Linked DNA regions of Cohnella abietis. The protein of the gene in region 2 interacts with the protein of the main gene of each other region in a pairwise test. Links are inferred from orthologs where the notes say so. Each region holds a gene or a part of one and is shown on either strand. Other genes may lie near its edges.

Region 1 (3,435 bases), 2.1 Mb from region 2 along the record:
ATGCAAGATCTTAACGCGGCTTCCGTTGAAGCAGCTATGCGTATGATCGAAGGAACTGCTCGCAGCATGGGCGTTGTAATCGAAGACTAATCGTTTGCAGCTGATATGGCTGACTAACGTAACGCGGTTCCTAGAACCGCTTGTGGGAGGAAACTTCCGTTAAAACCACAAAGGAGGAGAACAACTTGGCTAAACACGGTAAGAAATATGCAGAGTCCGTTAAGCTGATCGATCGCGATGCTACCTACGAATCGTTGGAAGCAATCGAGCTCGTGAAGAAAGCGGCAACAGCTAAATTCGACGAAACTGTTGAAGCGGCTGTCCGTCTCGGCGTTGATCCGAGAAAGCAAGATCAAGCTGTACGTGGCGTAGTCGTCCTGCCTCACGGCACCGGCAAAACGCAACGCGTTCTCGTATTCGCAAAAGGCGACAAGCTGAAGGAAGCTGAAGCTGCTGGCGCGGATTATGTAGGAGACGCAGACCTCATCGCTAAAATCCAACAAGGATGGTTCGAGTTCGACGTTTGCGTTGCAACTCCGGACATGATGAGTGAAGTCGGTAAGCTTGGCCGTATTCTCGGGGGTAAAGGTTTGATGCCTAACCCTAAAGCAGGCACTGTAACGAATGATGTTGCAAAAGCCATCGCTGAGATTAAAGCCGGTAAAATCGAATATCGTCTCGACAAAGCAGGTCAAATCCATGCACCAATCGGAAAGGTTTCGTTCGATTCTGAGAAATTGAATGAAAACCTTAATGCTCTGATTGAGGCATTGAGCCGTGCTAAACCCGCATCTTCCAAGGGCATTTACCTGAAGAACATCTCGATCTCTTCGACGATGGGACCAGGCGCTCGTGTAAATGCGTCCGTTTATCGCTAAACCGATCGCTCCTAGGAGCTCGGACGGTAAAAACTGTCTTTGACATTGGCAAGCCCTAGTGGTAAGCTAATAAAGCTGAAATTGAATATGGATACCGTAGACCGTAGGTGCGACACATAACCTTTAACCGTTATGCAAGCTTAATTCCCTACCGAGGTGTGTGGATAGAGTTTTCCTCTTTTGCAAAGTGCGCTGCATTTTGATAATAGAGTAAGATCACGTCATGCCTTCGCGAATCTGCGGAGGCATTTCTTTATGCCTCCCAGACTATTGCGAGATAAATATACGGTAATGCCAAGACTTAGGAGGTGTACACAATGGCAAATGCGAAAATCATTCAGGCAAAAGAGCAAGAGGTTGAGGTTATTGCGACTAAGCTACGCGAAAGCAACTGTACGGTTATTGCTGACTATCGTGGCTTGAACGTGGCGCAAGTAACACAGCTTCGTAAACAATTGCGTGAAGCCGGCATTGAATTCCAAGTGTTGAAAAACTCTTTGGTTAGCCGTGCTGCTGCAAATGTTGAATTGAACGAGCTTGAGTCTATCTTAACTGGACCTACTGCTATTGCTTTCGGTAAAGATGTTGTTGCTCCAGCGAAAATCATTAGTGATTTTGCTCGGAAAAACGATGCTCTTAAAGTTAAAGGCGGCGTAGTTGAAGGTCGTTTTGTTGATGCAGCTCAAGTTAAAGCACTTGCAGAGCTTCCGTCCCGCGATGGATTGCTTTCCATGTTGCTCAGCGTCCTGCAAGCACCAGTTCGCAACTTCGCACTCGCTGTCAAAGCGGTTTCGGAGAAGAACGAAGCAAGCGCGTAAGACAACTGATTATCAAAAAAAGAAGATCATATGATCTCAAATAATGGAGGATACTACAATGAGCAAAGAAGCAATCTTAGAAGCCATTAAAGGCATGACTGTTCTTGAATTGAACGATCTAGTTAAAGCAATCGAAGAAGAATTTGGTGTTACTGCTGCAGCTCCAGTTGCTGCTGGTGGCGCTGTTGCTGCTGCTGAAGTTGAAGAACAATCCGAATTCGATGTTGTTCTTATCGAAGCTGGTGCTTCCAAAATCAACGTTATCAAGGCTGTTCGCGAAATCACAGGTCTTGGCCTGAAAGAAGCGAAAGATCTTGTAGACAACGCTCCAAAAGCAATCAAAGAAAAAGTAGCTAAAGAAGAAGCAGATGCTGTTAAAGCTAAGCTTGAAGAAGCTGGCGCTAAAGTAGAAGTTAAGTAAGAAGCGGATCATCAAACCCCTTGAAGATTTTCTTCGAGGGGTTTGTTCGTGTATAAACATGATAATGCTAAAGAAAGCGATCTAATCCGTAACTTTGGAGGAGCTTGGGTGAACGATCATTACTATTCGAATAAGCCTCAATCGGCAAGTAACCGTCAAGACTTCGAAACATTGCTTCGCGGGTTTAAGCTTCGATTGACGTCGGATGCTGGCGTGTTTTCGCGGGACGGGGTGGACTATGGCAGCCGGGTACTCATCGAGGGTATGGAATTTCCAAGTGATGCTAAGGTTCTGGATATCGGTTGCGGCTACGGACCGATCGGATTAATTGCTGCCCGCCTTGCGCCGCAAGGACATGTTACGCTTATCGACATTAATGAGCGCGCTGTTGAGTTGGCCAAACACAATGCAAAGGTGAATGGGGTACATAATGTATCCTTTGCATATAGCGACCTTTTCTCTGCTGTTGAAGCCGAAACCTTCGATGTAATTTTGTCCAACCCCCCCATTCGAGCGGGCAAAGCAGTTGTACATCAATTGCTAGAGCAATCTTGGGCACGGCTGAATCCTGGCGGGAAGACGTGGGTTGTAATTCAAAACAAGCAAGGAGCTCCAACGGCTAGAGCGAAGCTAGAAGAAGTGTATGGAGAAGATGAGGTTGTTGAAGTAGGTAAAGACAAGGGATTTAGACTTTACTGCTGCACACGCAAGTAAAAATAATTAAGATTTGACTTGACATTTCTGCTGTGGTATTATTAAAAAATGTCAGTATTAGGATGGGCTAATTGTCTTTAACACATTAAACCTGTATGCCCTATTCCATTCCTAGAATAAATTCACTCTAATTGACGTATAATGGGTTTGTTTTGGGGTAAAGGCAGGATGAGTTGCCATTGTGCCGCCAACCGGCGCATAAGGGCTTTTCTTTATTTTTGTGTTGAAGCAGACTTAAGGGGTGAGGTTAAGTTGGCAGGACATCTTGTTCAGTATGGTCGCCGTGCACGGCGCAGCTACGCCCGCATTAATGAAGTGTTGGAAGTCCCGAACCTGATCGAAATCCAACAACAATCGTACCAGAAGTTTTTGGACGAGGGCTTGCGGGAAATTTTTCAGGATATTTCGCCAATTTCGGATTTTACCGGCAACTTAGTTTTGGAGTTTATCGACTATAGCTTAGGTGATCCGAAATATTCAGTTGATGAATCGAAAGAACGCGATGTAACTTACGCAGCTCCACTTCGTGTTAAGGTTCGTTTGCTCAACAAGGAAACAGGCGAAGTTAAGGAACAAGAAGTATTTATGGGTGATTTTCCGCTCA
Region 2 (4,149 bases):
AGTAAAGACTGTAGAAATAAGCAGCAGAAGTTCCTAGAGCAACAAGAACATCCATATTCGCACTTCCATTACGCAAAGCTTTATAGGCTCCAACATAAAACTGCCAGCCTATAATGAACTGAACAGGAGTAGCAAGCGTCAGCTGAAACCAAGGATTCATGAATAATTCTGGTACCCAAATCCATGATGTAAAAGAGAAGTGACCAACCATCGCCCACAGTAGCGGAAGAGACAAGAGAACCGAAACCAGTAGCTTAAGCTGCTGCCTGCGTACCTCTTTCTTCCTATCTGCGCCAATGTCCCTCTGCTCCTCCTTCTCTTTGGCGTGATAGCCTAGCTGCTCCACCTTCTTAATTAAATCGGGAAGTGAAACAGATGAAGCACTATATTGTACTTGAGCAGTTTCAAGCGCCAAATTTACTGTAGCCAGGGAAACCCCCTCAAGCTTGTTTAACCCTTTCTCAATCCGATTCGCACAAGCGGCACAAGTCATTCCAGTAATCTGCAGAGAAGCTTGCTGTCCGCTATTTGAAGAATTCATTGTGTCTGTACTCATAATGATCAGCCTCGCTCACTTCATACCCACTAGGGGTATATTTTATTGTAAAAAAAGAGGCCATCAACGATGACCCCGAATGTAATTAGACAATATCGTACCCTTGATCCTCGATAGCCTCTTTAATCGCTTCTACAGTTGTTGTAGCTTCGTCGTAGCTAATCGAGACAGAACCTTTGGAAAGATCCACTTTAGCCTCTGCACCTAGGTTTTTCATCGCACCTTCTACTGAGCTTACGCAATGACCACAGGACATTCCTTGTACGTTTAATGTAATATTTGACATCTATTATCCCTCCAAAATGTATTATTTCATTAATTTATTAACCGTAATCAGCAATTCATCAATGACCTCGTGATCACCAGACTGGATTCTATCGACAACGCAGCTTTTCATGTGACCTTCAAGCAGTAGCTTTCCAACGCTATTAAGCGCTGACTGGGCAGCGGCAATCTGATTCAGTACGTCATCACAATAAGTATCCTTTTCAATAAGTCCTTTAATCCCGCGAATCTGTCCTTCAACCCGATTCAATCTTGAAATGAGATTCGACTTCATTTTATCCGAATGATGGCTTTTTCTTTCCTGATCCTTATCATTCGAATTGGCAGAACAATGATCATCGTGAGCATTTTGAACATTGTCTACTTTGTGCTCTTCAGCCATATGTGACCACCTCACAATCCCATTCTAATATACCCCCACGGGGTATGTCAAGTGGCGAAAAACTAATATCCTGCTTTTAGCCTACGCTCTCATTAATTGATTTCTCACTATTATGTCACACATTGTAAACTTGTATGTTGACTATGTATGCGCAACACTCTAAAATATAAAAATAAAGCGATAAATGACAACGTGCCTAGAAACACGGCGGAAGAGAAAGGAACCTCTTTTTCTTCCGCCCTTCTGTGTTCCAAATCAATTTTTGAAAGGTGAATATGATTATGAACCAATACCAAATTCTACTCTTCTATAAATATGTACCCATTACAGATGCCGAGATTTTCGCCGCAGAGCATCTTCAATATTGCAAAGAGCTTGGAATTAAAGGGCGTATATTAATAGCTGACGAAGGAATCAACGGAACGTTATCGGGAACGATTGAACAAACCGAGCGTTATATGGCAGACATTCAGAAGAATCCTCTTTTCTCTGATATTGTCTTTAAAATAGATCCGTCTGAAGGTCACTCATTTAAGAAGCTATTCGTACGCTACAAGCAAGAATTAGTCACACTTCGATACCACAAGAAGCTTAATCCAAATACCGACGGTGGTGGAAGACTTAAACCGAAGGAATTTCACGAGTATATGCAAAGAGACGATGTTATTATTCTGGATGGAAGAAGCGATTATGAATATGACCTCGGCCATTTCCGTAATGCGATCAAGCCGGATGTAGATTCATTCCGTGAATTCCCTGAATGGATTCGTGAAAATTTTGCCGAGCATAAGGATAAGCAGATTCTAACCTACTGTACAGGCGGCATCCGATGCGAAATGCTCACTGCTGTTCTCATCAATGAAGGATTTAAAGATGTTTTCCAGCTGGATGGCGGCATTGTAACGTATGGTCAAGACCCTGAAGTTCAGGGCAAAGGCTTTGACGGCAATTTGTACGTCTTTGATGAGCGGGTTTCCGTGCGGATTAATCAGACCGATGAGCATATTCTTGTTGGGGAATGTCATCATTGTGCTAAGCCAACAGATCGATATATTAATTGCGAAGACGATACCTGCCATCTACAGCATCTCGTTTGTGAAGAGTGTGAGACGACAAAGCTTGGTTATTGCTCAACAGATTGTGAAGAACATGATAGAGCAGCAGTTGCCTCATCGAGTTAATAACATTGGTAGAATCAGGTGGTGGTAGAAGTGAATGCTGAGCAGGATTTGTCTACCCGAGAGAGAATTATGCAGATGCTCAAAACGATGGGCGAGCTAAGCACGAAGGATATTACCGCCCAGCTAGGGATAACAGGTATGGCCGTTCGACGTCATATTTCCGCTCTGGAGCGAGACGAGCTTATTGAATCCACAACAGTTAGGCTGCCGATGGGTAGACCTACAGCTGTCTATCGCTTATCTGCGAAGGCAGAGGATTTTTTTCCGAAAAAATACCACGCGGTTGCACTCGACCTCCTCTCAGAGCTTGAAGGCGACTCAGGCCAAGAGATGGTTAATCGGTTGTTTGATCTTAGGAAAATATCTTTGTTGAAGAAGCTGGAAAATAAAATGCAGGGTCGCGATCTTGAAGGTAAGGTAGCTATGCTTTCCGATATTCAGAACGAGAACGGGTATATGGCTTCTTGGGAGAAGAGCGGTCATGAGGAGTATATTCTAACTGAATATAATTGTCCGATCTATCAAGTTGCCAACAAGTATAATCATGCCTGTAGCTGCGAGCTAAGCCTGTTCAAATCTCTGCTCGATGCCAAGGTGGAACGATCTGATTGTTTGGCCAAAGGCGGCAGCAAGTGTGTTTACCACATTCGGGCGTAAGCATATAAAAAAGCATTCCAAAAGTGATCAACTTCTGGAATGCTTTTTTTATATCGATTGAGCACACACCCTAAGCCCTTTAGCTTCTATTTACCTTCAGTCTAATCTCCACGCATGTTCCTTCCCCAAGCTTGCTGCTGATAACTATTGTCCCTTTGTGGTTGGCGATAATACGTTGACTTACCATAAGTCCGAGACCGTTGCCGGAAGGCTTAGTCGTAAAGAACGGCTCACCCAAGCGAGGCATCTCCTCAGTGGAAATTCCGCGACCTTGATCGATGATCCTAATGACAACAGCTTCATCCGACTGAACATAATGCAGCTTAACAGTAATTATTCCACCAGTAGGCATCGCTTCTATAGCATTCTTAAAAATATTAAGAAATACCTGCTTTAATTGATTCACTTCACAAGCAATTAGCGGAATATCTTGCTCGAACGATGTTTCGAAATGAACATTGATAAAGCTTGCATGCGAATCGAGCAACGAAATCATATCATTAAGTATGTTTCGAATATCGGCTTGTTCATATTCGCTGACTTGTGGTTTAGCTAGCACTAAAAACTCGCTAACGATAAAGTTAATTCTATCCAGCTCAGATAACATAATATCTAAATGAGTATCTGATAAAGAGCCTTGCTGTTTGTTTAGCTGTACGAACCCCCTTAATGTTGTCAGCGGATTGCGAATTTCATGAGCGACTCCGGCTGCAAGCTGTCCAACAACAGATAGCTTCTCCGATCGGCGTATAACCTCTTCCGTTTGTTTACGCGCCGTTATGTTTCTTGAAATTTCAGCTACAGCTACGATTACCCCTTTCACATCGTGAATCGGGGATACCGTTATACTGACTTCTATAGATTCACCGCTTTTTATATGACGAATGGTTTCATAATCTGCTACTGATTTCCCTTGACCTATACTCTCTAGTATGTCCTCATACTCCTTGAGCTGCGCTTCCGGAATGTGTGACAGAACCCTGCCCAGAACCTCAGAGGTATGCCAGCCATACATCTTCTCGAAAGCATTGTTAACCCGGCCCACATTCCCTTGTAGATCCGTAACAAGGATGGCATCAGAGGTTTGG

What was found. Proteins that work in one complex are often made in the same cells at the same time.
Region 1: the proteins of trhO (region 2) and rplL interact in binary tests that used the Escherichia coli proteins (3 or more experiments, as listed by UniProt). The link is inferred for Cohnella abietis from one-to-one orthologs.

The regions. Positions count from the first base shown.
Region 1 is NZ_AP019400.1:6,151,936-6,155,370, reverse strand. What follows is about bases 661-3,435. They hold rplL (50S ribosomal protein L7/L12), read left to right. Parts: upstream 661-1,754; coding sequence 1,755-2,117; downstream 2,118-3,435. Other genes in these bases: rpoB (DNA-directed RNA polymerase subunit beta), read left to right, coding at 3,084-3,435; KCTCHS21_RS27015 (class I SAM-dependent methyltransferase), read left to right, coding at 2,226-2,831; rplJ (50S ribosomal protein L10), read left to right, coding at 1,196-1,696; rplA (50S ribosomal protein L1), read left to right, coding at 661-878. In the rest of the region: rplK (50S ribosomal protein L11), read left to right, coding at 1-90; more of rplA, read left to right, coding at 186-660. UniProt on the Escherichia coli protein: The binding site for several of the GTPase factors involved in protein synthesis (IF-2, EF-Tu, EF-G and RF3). Is thus essential for accurate translation.
Region 2 is NZ_AP019400.1:4,052,470-4,056,618, forward strand. What follows is about bases 623-3,451. They hold trhO (oxygen-dependent tRNA uridine(34) hydroxylase TrhO), read left to right. Parts: upstream 623-1,498; coding sequence 1,499-2,404; downstream 2,405-3,451. Other genes in these bases: KCTCHS21_RS17635 (copper ion binding protein), read right to left, coding at 642-842; KCTCHS21_RS17640 (metal-sensitive transcriptional regulator), read right to left, coding at 864-1,223; KCTCHS21_RS17650 (helix-turn-helix transcriptional regulator), read left to right, coding at 2,435-3,061; KCTCHS21_RS17655 (ATP-binding protein), read right to left, coding at 3,141-3,451. Outside these bases: KCTCHS21_RS17630 (heavy metal translocating P-type ATPase), read right to left, coding at 1-556; more of KCTCHS21_RS17655, read right to left, coding at 3,452-4,149. UniProt on the Escherichia coli protein: Catalyzes oxygen-dependent 5-hydroxyuridine (ho5U) modification at position 34 in tRNAs, the first step in 5-carboxymethoxyuridine (cmo5U) biosynthesis.